Regions from separate parts of the Pedobacter sp. Bi27 genome, predicted to be linked through region 1. Evidence: riboswitches for the same ligand, from Rfam matches in the RefSeq annotation. Region 1 holds a riboswitch; the other holds the start of a gene.
What was found. A riboswitch is a leader RNA that binds a small molecule or an ion and turns the genes downstream of it on or off. The one in region 1 is predicted to bind cobalamin.

Region 2: linked by a shared signal. The riboswitch ahead of metE (5-methyltetrahydropteroyltriglutamate--homocysteine S-methyltransferase) and the one ahead of LQ227_RS15560 (TonB-dependent siderophore receptor) in region 1 are both predicted to bind cobalamin.

The regions. Positions count from the first base shown of each region.
Region 1 covers NZ_CAKKMW010000004.1:395,172-402,662, reverse strand. Annotated here, with positions in the region: gene LQ227_RS15570 (sigma-54 dependent transcriptional regulator) at 1-1,365, opposite strand, end outside; gene LQ227_RS15565 (serine hydrolase) at 1,472-2,719, opposite strand; cobalamin riboswitch at 2,804-2,999, shown strand; gene LQ227_RS15560 (TonB-dependent siderophore receptor) at 3,096-4,964, shown strand; gene LQ227_RS15555 (DUF6580 family putative transport protein) at 5,004-5,591, shown strand; gene LQ227_RS15550 (ABC transporter substrate-binding protein) at 5,718-6,659, shown strand; gene LQ227_RS15545 (Sir2 family NAD-dependent protein deacetylase) at 6,666-7,352, shown strand; gene LQ227_RS15540 (diphthine--ammonia ligase) at 7,342-7,491, shown strand, end outside.
Region 2 covers NZ_CAKKMW010000002.1:957,723-965,213, forward strand. Annotated here, with positions in the region: gene LQ227_RS09500 (acyl-CoA thioesterase) at 37-423, opposite strand; gene metE (5-methyltetrahydropteroyltriglutamate--homocysteine S-methyltransferase) at 500-2,833, opposite strand; cobalamin riboswitch at 3,030-3,237, opposite strand; gene LQ227_RS09510 (M14 metallopeptidase family protein) at 3,363-6,059, shown strand; gene LQ227_RS09515 (DsbA family oxidoreductase) at 6,357-7,073, shown strand; gene LQ227_RS09520 (DUF3820 family protein) at 7,270-7,491, opposite strand.

The sequences.
Region 1 (7,491 bases):
ATACAAATGACTTCTTTGGATATCGATCTCATCGGCCGTTTTTGAGACATTCCAGTTGTTTTTCTCCAATTTGAATTTGATAAATTCGCGCTCTGCGTGATCTTTATAATCCTGAAAGTTATTGAACGAATCGAAAGAAAAAGCCAGACTCGAACCGCCAGCACCGGCAATCTGTGCACTGGTTGCGGCACCAATGTTTGTACCGCCGCCTGGATTAGCGAATGCACGTACATCATTTTCTGTAATTACCTTATCACTCAAAATAATCAATCGCTCAATCATGTTATGTAATTCACGTACGTTACCTGTCCACGGTAAAGCCTTTAAAGCAGCCATACCTGCTTCATTTATTTTCTTCACAGGCATTCCATAATCGCTGCAAATATTTTCCAAAAAGTTTTGCGCAATAACCGGAATATCATCTGTACGCTCCGTTAAATGCGGAACATGGATATTGATTACATTTAACCGGTGGTATAAATCCATACGGAAGTTACCATCTTCGATTTCTTTCATTAAATCTTTATTGGTTGCCGCTAAAACACGAACATTTACTTCAATTTCCTTTTCGCCACCTACACGCGAAATTTTATGCTCTTGTAAGGCACGTAAAACTTTTGCCTGGGCAGAAAGGCTCATATCGCCAATCTCATCCAAAAATAGCGTACCACCATTAGCCAGTTCAAATTTACCAATACGTTGTTTAACAGCAGAGGTAAATGAACCTTTCTCGTGGCCAAACAACTCACTTTCAATCAGTTCTGATGGGATAGCAGCACAATTGACCTCAATTAGAGGGCTGTCGGCACGGTTCGATTTTTCATGTAACCAACGCGCTACCAATTCTTTACCACTACCATTTGCACCCGTAATTAATACACGGGCTTCAGTAGGAGCCACACGTTCTATGGTTTCCTTAATTTTAGAAATACTTTCCGATTCGCCTAAAATCTCTCGGGTTTTACTTGCTTTACGTTTTAAAACCTTGGTTTCGGTAACTAAAGTTCCACGGTCTAAACCATTGCGGACCGTAATTAATAACCTGTTTAAGTCAGGTGGTTTCGAAATAAAATCAAAAGCTCCTTTTTTACTGGCTTCAATGGCAGTTTCAACTGTTCCATGACCAGATATCATAATGAATGGTAAATCGGGTTTAATGATCTGTGCCTGTTCCAGCACTTCCATACCATCCATCTTATTCATCTTGATATCGCAAAGTACCAGGTCGAAATTTCCTTTTTTGATCATTTCGAGGCCATCAATACCGTTATCGATATCTTCAACATCGTAATTTTCGTACTCCAGAATTTCGCGTAAGGTACTCCTTATCGCACGCTCATCATCAATTATTAATAGTTTAGCCATTAGAGATGTATCCTTTAATTTTGAAATGCGAATATATTATTTTTTAATTAATGTATAGTTTTTTATACAATTAATACGCAATAAACCTTAAAAGATGAGAAAGGTTTTAATAAGTGTAATCCATTTTAAACTTACTTAAATCGGGCTTATGTTTTTTAGCTCTTTTTAGTTCCAATTCGTAAATGGTTCTGCCCAGATTTTTCATGAAAGGGAAACAAACTGCATCATACTCGTATTTATTATCGTTAAATATGCCATCCTCATTACTATGAACAACCGCGGTTAGGAAATATTCAATTCCATTTTTAAAATCGACGAAATAAGCGTTATCAATGATGTAGCCATAGCTATCGCCATATTTATTGAAGATGCGGATATTTGGATCTGGTGTTACCTGTTCTCTTCCATAATACAACATCTTGGCATAGGTTGGCCAAAATTCTTTCGGATCGTATTTAGGAAAATCGCTTTCGGATGGATACTTACTCATATAAGTATAAATGAGTTTATAATCCTCTTTAGTAAGGTTAAACCGTTCTTTAACCGGAAAAGCCTCAGGAAAAATCAGTTTCTGCATCAATTTCTGTTGATCGTTAATGGCAAAAGCGTTTTTCCCCGCTAAACTGAAAGGTTTTTTTACCAGCTTGTCGGTACTATCCATGTATCCAGTACCCATTACCAAATTGCTTAATTTTAATTCATATTCTTTTGAATCATACTGTGCAGGTTGATCATACACCAATTGTTCGCCATTGTAAAATTTGATGGGATTGGTATGTTTTGCCGATTCTCCTGCATCGCCAATAGCCAGGCGGTTTAAAATGCGGCTATCGTGTAGGCCGTTAGCTTTCAGTTTTTCATTAATTTCGGCACGACCAATAAACTCGAATAAACGGTTAAAAGCATCATTATCACTGGTAAGCAAAATCTTTTTAACGTAATGTTCTATTGATGGAAGCCCATTTTTAGCACTTGTATCTGTTAAAACCTTTGTTTGCCCTCTATAGGCACTATCAGTAATCATGGTGCTCTTAGCCGTTAAGCCTGTGTTTTTTAAGCGGTTTACTTTTTCCAGGGCAAAAATTACAGCGGCTAGTTTAACTGTACTGGCAGGATAAAAATAATGGTGGGGGTCTAAATTGTAGCTAGAGGTTTTAAAAGTGGGTTTATTCTTCGCATCACGGTTAACCTGGGTATAGAGAATCTGGATCTGATTTTGATCAGGATGATGAAGTACAGCAGAAAAAAGCTCAGGCCTAGATTCCATCAGTTTCTTCAAAAAAACAGTATCGGTTTTTTGCGCCATAACAGATAGGCTTATTAATGAAAATGTAATAATTAATATTCTTTTCATGGATAAAAATTTGATTCCTAATTTAGCTTTTTCTATTAAAACCACCATTTTCCATCATGCATTTTACATGTTGTTTAATTTTGTTACTTTTGCAGCGCTTTTGGTTTCCGGCTTTACACCCGGAATTAAAAGGGAATACAGTGTAAATCTGTAACTGTCCCGCAGCTGTAAGCTCTATAACGGATTTCCAATCAATCTGCCACTGTTCCGACTTGTCGGGATGGGAAGGCCTGAAACCCGGGAGTAAGTCAGAAGACCTGCCTTTAGCGTTTAATTTCATAGCTTTCGGGGATTGAAGCTAGGATTGAGATACTTAACGTTTTTCGTATTTTCATTTCCTTTTCTATCTGTTGGCTGTGGGCAAAACCACAATCAAATGAACAAAAAAAGAATGCTAACTGTAGCCGGTTTAGGGCTAGCGCAGTTAATGATTAGCCAGGTGGCTAATGCTCAAACTCAAGACAGTTTGCAGCTCAAAGATGTTGTAATTTCTGCAACAAAAAATGACCAGAAACAATCACAGACAGGTAAAGTGGTTACGATCATCAGTCGTGAAGTATTGGAGCGCAGTAACGGGAAATCATTGCCAGAACTTATTAGCGAGCAGGCAGGGATTATTGTAGCAGGTTCAAGCAGCAATCCGGGATTAAACAAATCGGTATTTTTTAGAGGTGCAGGAAGTGCTTATGCCGTGGTTTTAATTGATGGTATTGTGCAAAACGATCCATCAGGAAACGGAGGTGCATTCGATTTAAGGTTGATTTCTATCGATCAGATCGATCATATCGAAATTTTAAGAGGCGGTCAGTCTACCATTTATGGTTCTGATGCCGTTGCAGGAGTAATCAATATCATCACTAAAAAAGGTGGCCCAAAAGGCAATACCATTTATGGTGTGGCCAGTGCAGGCAGTTACGAAACTTACAAAGGAACCATTGGTTTAAACGGTGGTGTTGAAGGTTTTTCTTATAATATTAACTATACCCACACCAAAACCGATGGAATTTCAGAAGCGGCAACACCAGTGGGAAGTACAGCCATATTTGATAAAGACGGCTTTAAAACTGATGCCTTAAATGCGAATTTCGGAATCAAACTGGATAATCATTTCTCTGTAAATCCATTTGTACGGTACTATTATGGTAATTACAAGTTTGATGGTGGCGCTTTTACCGATGCAAACAATTATTCTATCCTAAAAAACTTTGCTGCAGGTACCAATGCCAAATACGAATTTGCAACCGGTAAAGTAACGTTAAACTATAGTTTCGAAAGTACCAGAAACGATGCGCATAGCCAGTACCCAAGCATTAACGAAGGAAGGGTATCACTATTGGATTTATTCTACAACCAAAAATTGGGTAACAAACTCGATTTATTGGTGGGTATCGATAACCGTGTGATGAAATTATCATCAGCAACAAATAAACCGGAAACCAACATTTTTGCCGCTTACGGATCATTATTCTTACACGATTTAAGTGTGTTTAACCTTGAAGTAGGCGGACGTTACAATAAACATGAACAATATGGCGAAAACTATACCTACTCAATTACCCCAAGCATCAATGTCATTAAAGAGATAAAATTATTTGGAACTGTTTCAACAGCATTTAAAGTTCCTACCTTAAACATGCTTTTTGGTCAGTTTGGTGCTAATTTGGATTTAAAGCCGGAAAAATCGAAGAATTACGAAGCTGGTGTTAATTTTAGCTTTGCTGGCGACAAATTTAGCTTACGTTTAGCAGGTTACAAACGCGATTTAACTGACGCCATTATTTATGCTTACCCTAACGGATATATTAACCAGGTAAGTCAGAAAACCAAAGGTTTCGAAATTGAACCAGCAGTTAAATTCAGTGCGTTTAACATTAATGGCTATTACGCTTATGTTGAAGGCAATGAGTTCAACTTTGTTGATAATGCCGTTGCCAACTATCTTTTCCGCAGACCAAAACATACATTTGGCATTACTGCAGGTGCACAGGCTACGAGCAATTTATATGTAAGTGCAAATTACCGTTATTTCGGTAAACGTACCGATGGTAATTTTAACACGTATACAGTCGACAATCTACCTGCTTATAAATTGTTAAATGCTTATGCCGAATATGCATTGGCAAAAAAACGCGTAAAGATATTTTTTGATGCAAAAAACATCCTGAACGAAAGATACAGCGAAATTATTGGTTACAATAGTTTGGGCTTCAACTTTAATACAGGTGTAAGTTTTAATATCCGCTAATAAAAATTTAACTTTGTTTAAATATTAACCAGAAATAGCATGTCTCATTTAAAATTTAATCCACGCACTTTAATTTTGCTGTTAATGATATTGGCAATAACGGCTTTACGTTTGCTGGTAACATTCAACTCAGATGAATTAAAGTTTGCTAATTTTTCATCAATAGGAGCAGTAGCTTTATTTGGAGGAACATATTTTAAAGATCACCTTAAAGCATTCGCTTTTCCGCTATTGAGTTTGTTTTTAAGCGATTTAGTACTTTATACAACCATCTATAAACAGTATGTAGATATGTTTTTAGTTCAAGAACTTTGGACATACCTTGCAATTGCATTAATGGTTTTAGCAGGTCGTTTCTTATTAAAGAAGGTAAATATTGCCAGCTTATTCCTATCTACAATCGTAATTGTATTCATCCATTGGATTGTAAGTGATATCGGTTCATGGTATAAAAACCCATTGTATACGCAAAACTTAAATGGTTTTATAGATTGCTTAATAAAAGCCATTCCATTCGAGATCAGATTCTTAGAAGGAACAATAATCTATGGTGCTTTGCTTTTTGGCGCTTTTGAAATCTTAAAAGCAAAATATCCGGTATTAAAACTGCAAACACAAGAGTTGTAGAAAGATCCATTGTTTGGTATAACACCACTCAAGTAAAAACAAGATAGAAATCCTCTTTTGATTCGATTCAAAAGAGGATTTTTTTTTAACTTAGAACATCAATTCCATTTTACCTTTTACATCCTAATGAAAGTTGTTTCCTTTTTACCTGCTGCCACTAAAATGATTTACGATATGGGCCTGCAAGAATACCTGCATGGCGTAACATTCGAATGCCCTAAAGAGGCCGCAGATCAACCAAAAGTTGTACGTTGCATATTAGAAGGCAAAAACTATTCGAGTATCGAAATAGACCGGATCTTTTCGGCATCAAAAGCGCAAGGCAAAAGTTTGTATTGGGTAGATGATGCACTGTTGGAAAGCATCGCACCCGATGTGGTTTTCACACAAGATATATGCGAGGTGTGCAACATCGATACTGTTTGTACCGAAACAGCAGTAATGAAGCTTAGCAAACAGCCAACGCTGGTACCTTTATCGCCAAATAACTTACAGGATGTTTTCGATTGCGCCATTACTATTGCCAGGGCTTTGGGAAAGGAAGAGGTAGCGTTAAACTATCTGGCAGGGCTGCAAAAGAAAACGGATCATATTTTAGATCAGCTTAGGGCAAACCGTGCACCGTTAAAAAGGATTATGCTAATGGAATGGATCGAACCGATATACAATTGCGGACATTGGATTCCTTTTCAGATTGCAGCAGCCGGTGGCGTTGATATGTTGTCTAATCCTGGTGGCGACTCTATTGTAACACAGTGGGATAAAATCCTGAAATATAACCCAGAGGTTTTGGTTATTGCACCGTGTGGTTTTGATATGAAACGAAGCATGGAAGAAATGGAGCTGTTAACGTCAAAATCAGGCTGGATCAATCTTGAGGCAGTACAAAATAATCAGGTTTATATTGCCGATTTTGATATGTTCACCCAACCGAGCGTAGGTACGCTGGTTGAAGGTATAGAAGCTTTAGCCTGTATGTTCCATCCGGAAATATTTAAGGCAGACGAAAACATAGCCAAAAAATTCATCAACCACAGTCAATCGGTGAAATCATTTAAATCTGTGTAATCACATATGAAATTAGTTGTTTTAACAGGAGCAGGGATCAGTGCCGAAAGTGGGTTAAAAACATTTAGGGATTCTGATGGATTATGGGAGGGCTATAATGTTTATGATGTAGCTACCCCCGAGGCTTGGGAGAGAAATCCCGAATTGGTACAAGAATTTTATAATGAAAGAAGAAGGCAGGTTTTAGCCGCAAAACCCAATCTGGCTCATCAGGTGCTTGCCGAGCTGGAAAAAGACTTCGACATTGAAATTATTACCCAAAACATTGATGATTTACATGAAAGAGCAGGTTCTACCAAAGTTACCCATCTTCATGGCGTTATTACCAAGTCTCAATCAGATAGAAAAGCTGATTTAACTTATCCAATCGTTGGTTCGGAAATCAAAATGGGCGAGCTTTGTGAGCTGGGCTCTCAACTTCGGCCGCATGTAGTTTGGTTTGGCGAAGCTGTACCCATGATAGAGGTAGCCGCTAAACTTTGCAAACAGGCAGACTTGTTTGTACTGATCGGAACTTCATTGGCCGTTTATCCGGCGGCAGGCTTAATCGATTTTGTGCCTTCCTTTGTCGACAAATACATTATCGATCCAAGAACGCCCGATGTAAAACGTTATAAAAACGTGATCAACATTGAGAAAAACGCTGTAGAAGGCATTACGGAATTAAAAGAAATATTAGCCAATGCCAGATAAAAAGCTTTGCATTTTTAATTGGAGCGGTGGTAAAGACAGTACATTGGCCTTACACTATGCCTTACAAGATCCTACTATCGAAATTCGTTACCTGATTACTACAGTTACCGAAAAATACAACCGTGTTTCGATGCATGGC
Region 2 (7,491 bases), on a different contig from region 1:
TATGATTTTTACATCTTTTGGCCATAGCTTATAAGATTATTTAATCACTTGAACTGGCTTTTTATTTTCATCAATGGCGACGAAAGTAAAATCGCCATGAACGGCCAATTCTCTTCCTTCGGCATACATCTGTTCGATATAAATTTCTACATTAACCTTTAAACTGGTATTGCCCACATGGTTTACCTTACCGATAAGCTCTACGATTGTACCTGCTGGGATAGGTTTTTTAAAATCTATCCTGTCGCTGCTTACGGTAACCATAATCTGACGGCTAAAGCGGGTTGCGGTAATAAAAGCAACTTCGTCCATTAAATGCATGGCTGTTCCGCCGAAAAGGGTATCGTAATGGTTTGTTGTATTTGGGAAAACGGCTTTAAAAATGCTGGTTTTAGAATTTTCTATTCTTTCTTCTAGGGTCATGGGTTAAATATAGGTGCTGTAAAAAGCTTTGGCAACTTTCTAGTTATTTTTAGTAGAAAATTGCCAAAGTAAAGAATTAGTTCACCTGAAGATCTGCAGCCAAAACCGCTTCGGTTTTACGCATTTCTTTGGCAGCTTCGACCATTTCTATTAAGGCCTTTTTGGTTTCGTCCCATCCGCGGGTTTTTAGACCACAATCAGGGTTTACCCAGAGTTGCCCGGAGGGAATAACAGCCTTTGCTTTTTTGAGCAACTGAACCATTTCTTCCCTCTTCGGAACCCTTGGAGAGTGAATATCGTATACACCTGGGCCAATTTCATTTGGATATTTAAAATCGGCAAATGCGTCTAATAATTCCATTTGCGAACGTGAGGTTTCGATGGTGATTACGTCGGCATCCATATCGGCAATGTTTTGGATGATATCGTTAAATTCCGAGTAACACATGTGCGTGTGGATCTGTGTATCATCTTTCACGCCGCTCGCCGAAATTTTAAAGGCTTTAACCGCCCAGTTTAAATAGTTTTGCCAATCAGCTTTGCGCAATGGTAAACCTTCTCTAATGGCAGGCTCATCAATCTGAATGATTTTTATCCCAGCATTTTCCAGGTCGCAAACCTCATCACGGATGGCCAGGGCAATTTGGGTACAGGTTTCTGATCGTGGTTGATCATTACGTACGAACGACCATTGTAAGATGGTTACAGGACCTGTGAGCATACCTTTCATATATTTGGAGGTAAGCGACTGTGCATAGGCAGTCCATTTTACCGTCATGGGTTTCGGACGCGAAACATCACCAAAAATAATCGGTGGTTTTACACAGCGGGAGCCATAACTCTGTACCCAGCCATTTTTGGAGAAAGCAAAACCATCCAGCTGCTCACCGAAGTATTCAACCATATCGTTACGCTCAAATTCGCCATGAACCAAAACATCCAGATCGATTTCTTCCTGCCAGCTTACGGCTTTTGCGGTTTCTTTTGCAATGAGATCATCATATTCTTCAACGGTAAAAGTTCCGTTTTTAAGTTTCGCCCTCCAGCTTCTTACCTCAGCCGTTTGCGGAAATGATCCTATGGTTGTAGTGGCATAACTTGGCAGATTGAGTTCCTGTTGTTTAATTTTTCTGCCCGAAAATGGACTTAAACGTTCTGCATCCTGTTCTTTTAATCCTAAAACACGTTGTTTAACTTCAGGATTGTGGATGATTTTAGAAACTTTACGGTTAGCAATCGCGATCTTATTTTCCTCAAGTTTTTGCAGGGTAGATGCAGGGCTTTCGTTGGTGATCAGTTTTTTTAAGGTAGCTACCTCCGCAATTTTTTGTTTCGCATAAGCCAGCCACTGTTTAATTTCGGCTGAAAGGTTTTGCGCATTGGTTTCATTGTCTAAATCAACAGGTGAGTGGATTAAGGAACAAGACGGGGCGATCCACACCTTATCCAGGCCTCTTTTTTCTACAGCTTGATTAATGCTTGAAACAGATTTCTCGAAATCATTTTTCCAGATGTTTCTTCCGTCTACCAAACCTAACGAAAGGATAGTATCTTCTTTTAATGAAGCTAAAACATCCGATAATTGACCTTCAGCACGTACCAGGTCGATATGTAAAACATTTACCGGGAGTGAAGTCGTTAGTGCTAAATTATTGCCCAGGCCCTCAAAATAAGTAGCCAAAACAATTTTTAACCTTGGAAAAGCTTTTCTGATCTCTTTATAGGCATATTCGTAAGCTTTCTTGTCTTTTTCGGTAAGGTCTAAAGTCAAAAAAGGTTCATCAAACTGAACATATTCTACATCCAAAGCATCCAGGCGGGATAATATCTCGATATAAACCGGAAGGAGATTTTTGATCAGATCGATTTTTTCAAAGCCAGTTTCCTTTTCTTTTCCCAATAATAGGTAAGAAACAGGACCGATTAAAACAGGCTTTGTGGTAATACCCAATTGTTTTGCCTCGTAAAACTCATCGATAATTTTGGTAGAGAAAAGTTTAAAAGGCTGGTCTTTGTAAAACTCAGGAACAATGTAATGGTAATTGGTATCAAACCATTTGGTCATTTCCATCGCTACCACATCTAATCCCTCTTTCTGATAACCTCTTGCCATTGCAAAATAGAGATCAAGCTCTGAATTTCCTTTTTTCAGAATCACTTCGTTGTACCTTTTCGGGATCGCGCCAAAAGTTAAAGAATGATCGAGCACATGATCGTAAAAAGAAAAGTCATTCGAAGGAATGATATCAATTCCGGCTTCTTTTTGAAGGTTCCAGTTTTCGTGGCGAATGTTTTTTCCCACCTGAAGTACATTTTTGTACCCAGTTTTATCTGCCCAGTAATTTTCGCAGATTTTCTTTAATTCCCTTTGGCTACCTATTCGCGGATAGCCCAGATTTTGCGTTAGCATCTCTTTTAAAGATTAAGTAAATAAATCGTTTAAAAGCCCTTAAAGCAATATTTTATAATGTTTTTTGTTAGAAATGAAAAAGGAAAGGTAGCGCACAAGCAGCCTACTCATCAGCAAAAAGCTTAAAGCAAGCATATAAAATGGTTAATTTTATGGTGTACAATCAGACCTGACCAATTACTTTATAACGCGAAAGCACCGTCAATTCAATATAGGCAGGTCTCCTGACTTATTCCCGATCTTATCGCCTTCCCATCCCGGTAAACGGCACAGTGGCATGAATGATAAGACCGTTGTCTTTTAACAAAAAGACAGAATTTACAGTTGCGCGACAGCTCGTGATTTGCACACGATTCCCTATTAATCCCGGTTGTATTCCGGGAACCTGTATCGGTTGATGAAAAATAAAGTTAAGAACTTACATCAGGACAAATGTATGGATTAGGATTTAAAACTTGTAACAAATTTACAGCAAGCGGTTTTTGGACCTTATTCTCTACTATATTTGAGTACCTAACTAAACCTTATTATGATAAAAATCTACTTTAAAAGGCTTTGCTTTGCTTTTTTAATGGTAAATAGCTGTGCGGTGCTGGCGCAGGAAGTGCCAACGCCAAAATCGCATTTCGGTTTTGACATCGGTGACGATTATCAATTGGCCAATTATACCCAAACAGAAGCTTATTTTAAGAAACTCGCGGGAAGTTCTGACCGCATTAAACTGGTTGATATTGGCAAAACCGAAGAAGGTAGAAGTCAATATATGCTGATTGTTTCTTCACCAGAAAACCTCAAGAAATTAGACCGTTACAAGGAAATTTCGCAACAGTTGGCACATGCAGAAATTACACCTGAGCAGGCAAAAGCATTAGCCCAGGAAGGTAAAGCAGTAGTTTGGATAGATGGCGGCTTGCACGCAAACGAGGTAGTGGGTGCACATCAGCTGATCGAAACTGCTTATGAGTTTGCCTCCAGAAAAGACCCTGAAACCCTGCGTATTTTGGATAATGTAATCATTTTGTTTACCCATGCCAACCCTGATGGGCAAGAACTGGTGAGCAATTGGTATATGAGAGAGAAAGACCCAAAAAAAAGAACAACTTCAGGTTTGCCTGTTTTGTATGAAAAGTACGCAGGTCATGATAACAACCGCGATTTTTTTATGTTAAACCTTAAAGAAACGCAGAATATCGGCCGCCAGCTTTTTGTGGAATGGATTCCGCAGATTATGTATAACCACCATCAGGCTGGTCCGGCAGGAACGGTTGTAGCAGGTCCTCCCTACCGCGATCCTTTTAATTATGTTTTCGACCCAACGCTGTTAACCAGTTTAGATGCCGTTGGTGCGGCCATGCACAACCGTATGAATGTAGAAAACAAACCTGGTTATACCCAACGTGGAGGATCAGTTTACTCTACCTGGTACAATGGCGGTTTAAGAACCACCACTTATTTTCATAACATGATTGGGCTCTTGACCGAAATTATCGGAAGCCCTACACCTTCTGAAATTCCCTTAGTTCCTTCAAGATTATTACCGAACGGCGATTCGCCAAATCCGATTACCCCAAGGAAATGGTACTTTAAAAACTCGATTGGCTATTCAGTATCGTTAAACTATGCCGTTTTAAATTACGCACAACGTTATCGCGACGAATTGTTGTACAACATCTACCAGATGGGCAGAAATTCGATAGAACGTGGCAAAAAAGATACCTGGTCTTTTTCTCCTAAAAAAATAGAAGCCATTAATAATGCGGCAAAAAGTGAAAAAAATACACCCATAGCAGGCGGAGATACTGATTTTGGCCCAAGACGCCAGATCAGTATAAAAGCTTTTGATACGGTGATGAAGGCTCCTGTAAACAGAGATCCGCGCGGATATATTTTAAGCGCCGATCAGCCGGATTTTAATTCTGCCGTTAAATTTTTAAACGCCTTGATCAGAACAGGTATTGTGGTTCAAAAAGCAACTGCTTCATTTGCCGTTGCAGGAAAAAATTATCCTGCAGGAAGTTATATTGTTAAGACCGATCAGGCTTTTCGTCCGCATGTTTTAGATATGTTCGAACCCCAAGATCACCCAAATGATTTTAAATATGAAGGAGGCGCGCCAATTCCGCCATATGATGCTGCAGGATGGACGCTAGCCTATTTAATGGATGTTAAATTCGACCGGATTTTAAATGATTTTTCAGGGCCGTTTGAGAAAAATCCTTACGGAGAACTATTAAAGCCGGATAATAAATTACCTAACGGATCTAATTATGTGTTGAGTGCGGCACAAAATGATTCCTATACTGCTGTGAACGACCTTTTGAAGAATAAAATTGAAGTTTACCGGTCGACAGAAAATGGCGATTTTTATGTTTCATCAGCAGGGAAATCAATATTGGAAAAAGCAAACATCAAACTGAAAAGTGCTGCTGCACCAAAAGATAAAATTAAAATCTCTGCCGGAAGAATTGCCCTTTGGGATACCTATGGAGGTTCTATGGCCTCAGGGTGGGTGCGATTTTTAATGGAGCAATACCATTATAACGCAACAGTAATTTATCCCCAGGATATTGATGCGGGGAACCTAAAATCTAAATACGATGTAATTGTTTTTGTGGGTGGCGCAATACCATCGGTACAAGGAGGAGGGTTTGGAAACAGGTCTTTTGCGCCAATGGCAGAAGAAGTTCCTCAAGAATTTAGAAACCGTTTGGGAAGGATTACTGCAGACAAATCGATTCCAGAATTAAAGAAATTTTTAGAAGCCGGGGGTAATATTGTGACCATTGGTAGCAGTACCAATTTGGCCTATCATTTAAATTTACCGGTTCGGAATGCAATGGTTGAAATTGTAAACGGAGAGGAAAAGAGATTACCTGCTGAAAAATATTATGTTCCGGGAAGTGTTTTAAATGTTGGTGTAGATACAACTTTGCCAACAACCTGGGGCATGGAAAAGGAAGCTGACGTATATTTTGACAATAGCCCCGTTTTTAAGCTCACAGGCGATGCCATTGTGGCTGGAAAGATTAAACCTTTAATGTGGTTCGAAAATGCGACACCCTTGCGCAGCGGCTGGGCATGGGGGCAGGCTTACCTGCAAGATGGTGTAACGGCCTTTGAAGCAAAGGTTGGCAAAGGCAAACTGCTTGCTTTTGGGCCAGAAATTGCATTTAGAGCGCAAACGCACGGTACTTTTAAACTGATATTTAACCAGTTGTATAAGTAGTTATAATTGAGTTTGCCATGTTGAGCTTTCTGATCAGTCGTCATTCCCGCGTAGGCGGGAATCGTAATGCAACTTGCAAACCTACCAAGGCATTAAGATTCCCAATCAAGTTGGGAATGACGGTTCTTCGTAGCAGATCAATTTATTAAAATTTCCTTGTCATGTATATGCATTTTGTACAATAATTTATCCTCAGAATAACATTCTATGATTAATATGGAAGCCGCTATCCTAAACGATAGCGGCTTTTTACTTTGGCCTTACTATAGGCAAGTATAATCACCTTAATTTTGTGCTATGAAAGTAGAAATCTGGTCGGACGTAATGTGTCCGTTTTGCTATATCGGGAAAAGACATTTTGAGCAGGCGATAGAAAAATTGCCGTTCAAAAATGAAATTGAGGTGGATTGGAAGAGTTATCAGCTCAATCCAGCGTATCACAATACCAATAACGAATCGGTGTACGATTACCTTTCACGGAGTAAGGGAATGCCAATCGAGCAAGCTAAGCAAATGACCAAACAGGTTGTGGATATGGCAGCAAATGCTGGTTTGAAGATAGATTTTGATACAAATATTCCTGCCAATACCTTCAATGCACATCGTTTGATCCATTTGGCTGCAAAACATAATCTTCAGGATTTAGCCGAAGAAAAACTGTTTGAAGCACATTTTGTAAACAGCAAAAATATTGGTGAAACGAGTGTTTTGGTTGATCTTGCTGTAGAAATTGGCTTGGCTAAAGATGAAGCTGAATCAGTTTTGAATGGAAATGAGTTTGCTGAAGCCGTTCGTTACGATATTTATGAAAGCCAGAATTTAGGCATTAGAGGGGTTCCTTATTTTGTGATGGACCGTAAATATGGCGTTTCGGGTGCTCAGCCTGTTCAGGCTTTTACCGATGCGCTTACCCAAAGTTTTACGGAATGGAAAGCTGCTCAACCCAAAGCCACGATAACATCATTAAATAAAAATGATGATGCAGTTTGTGATGAGAATGGTTGTGAGATATAGATTTGTTTCCCGCAGATTAAGCTAATCTGCGGGGAATTTACCTCATTCGTCATGCTGAATTTATTTCAGCATCTATTAAATAGTTATGCGATTAGATCCTGAAACAAGTTCAAGAGGGCGATCGTTTTAGGTCCTTCGACTCCGCTCAGGATGACAATCACAGTTATTAGATGACCGATTTACCTCTCGAACTTAATTAACGTTGCTGATTTTTCAAGGGCGTTAACAGGTACTCTAAGCCATTTACCCGAATTTCGAACATCGTAGCCATTAAATCGCCCAGTTTGCCTTTCGGGAAGCCTTTATCCTTATACCAAAGCAAATAACTTTCGGGGATATTGCAGATCAGGTAACCTTTGTATTTTCCATAAGGCATTTGCATTTTCACTAAATCGAGCAATAAGGTTGGGTCTAACAT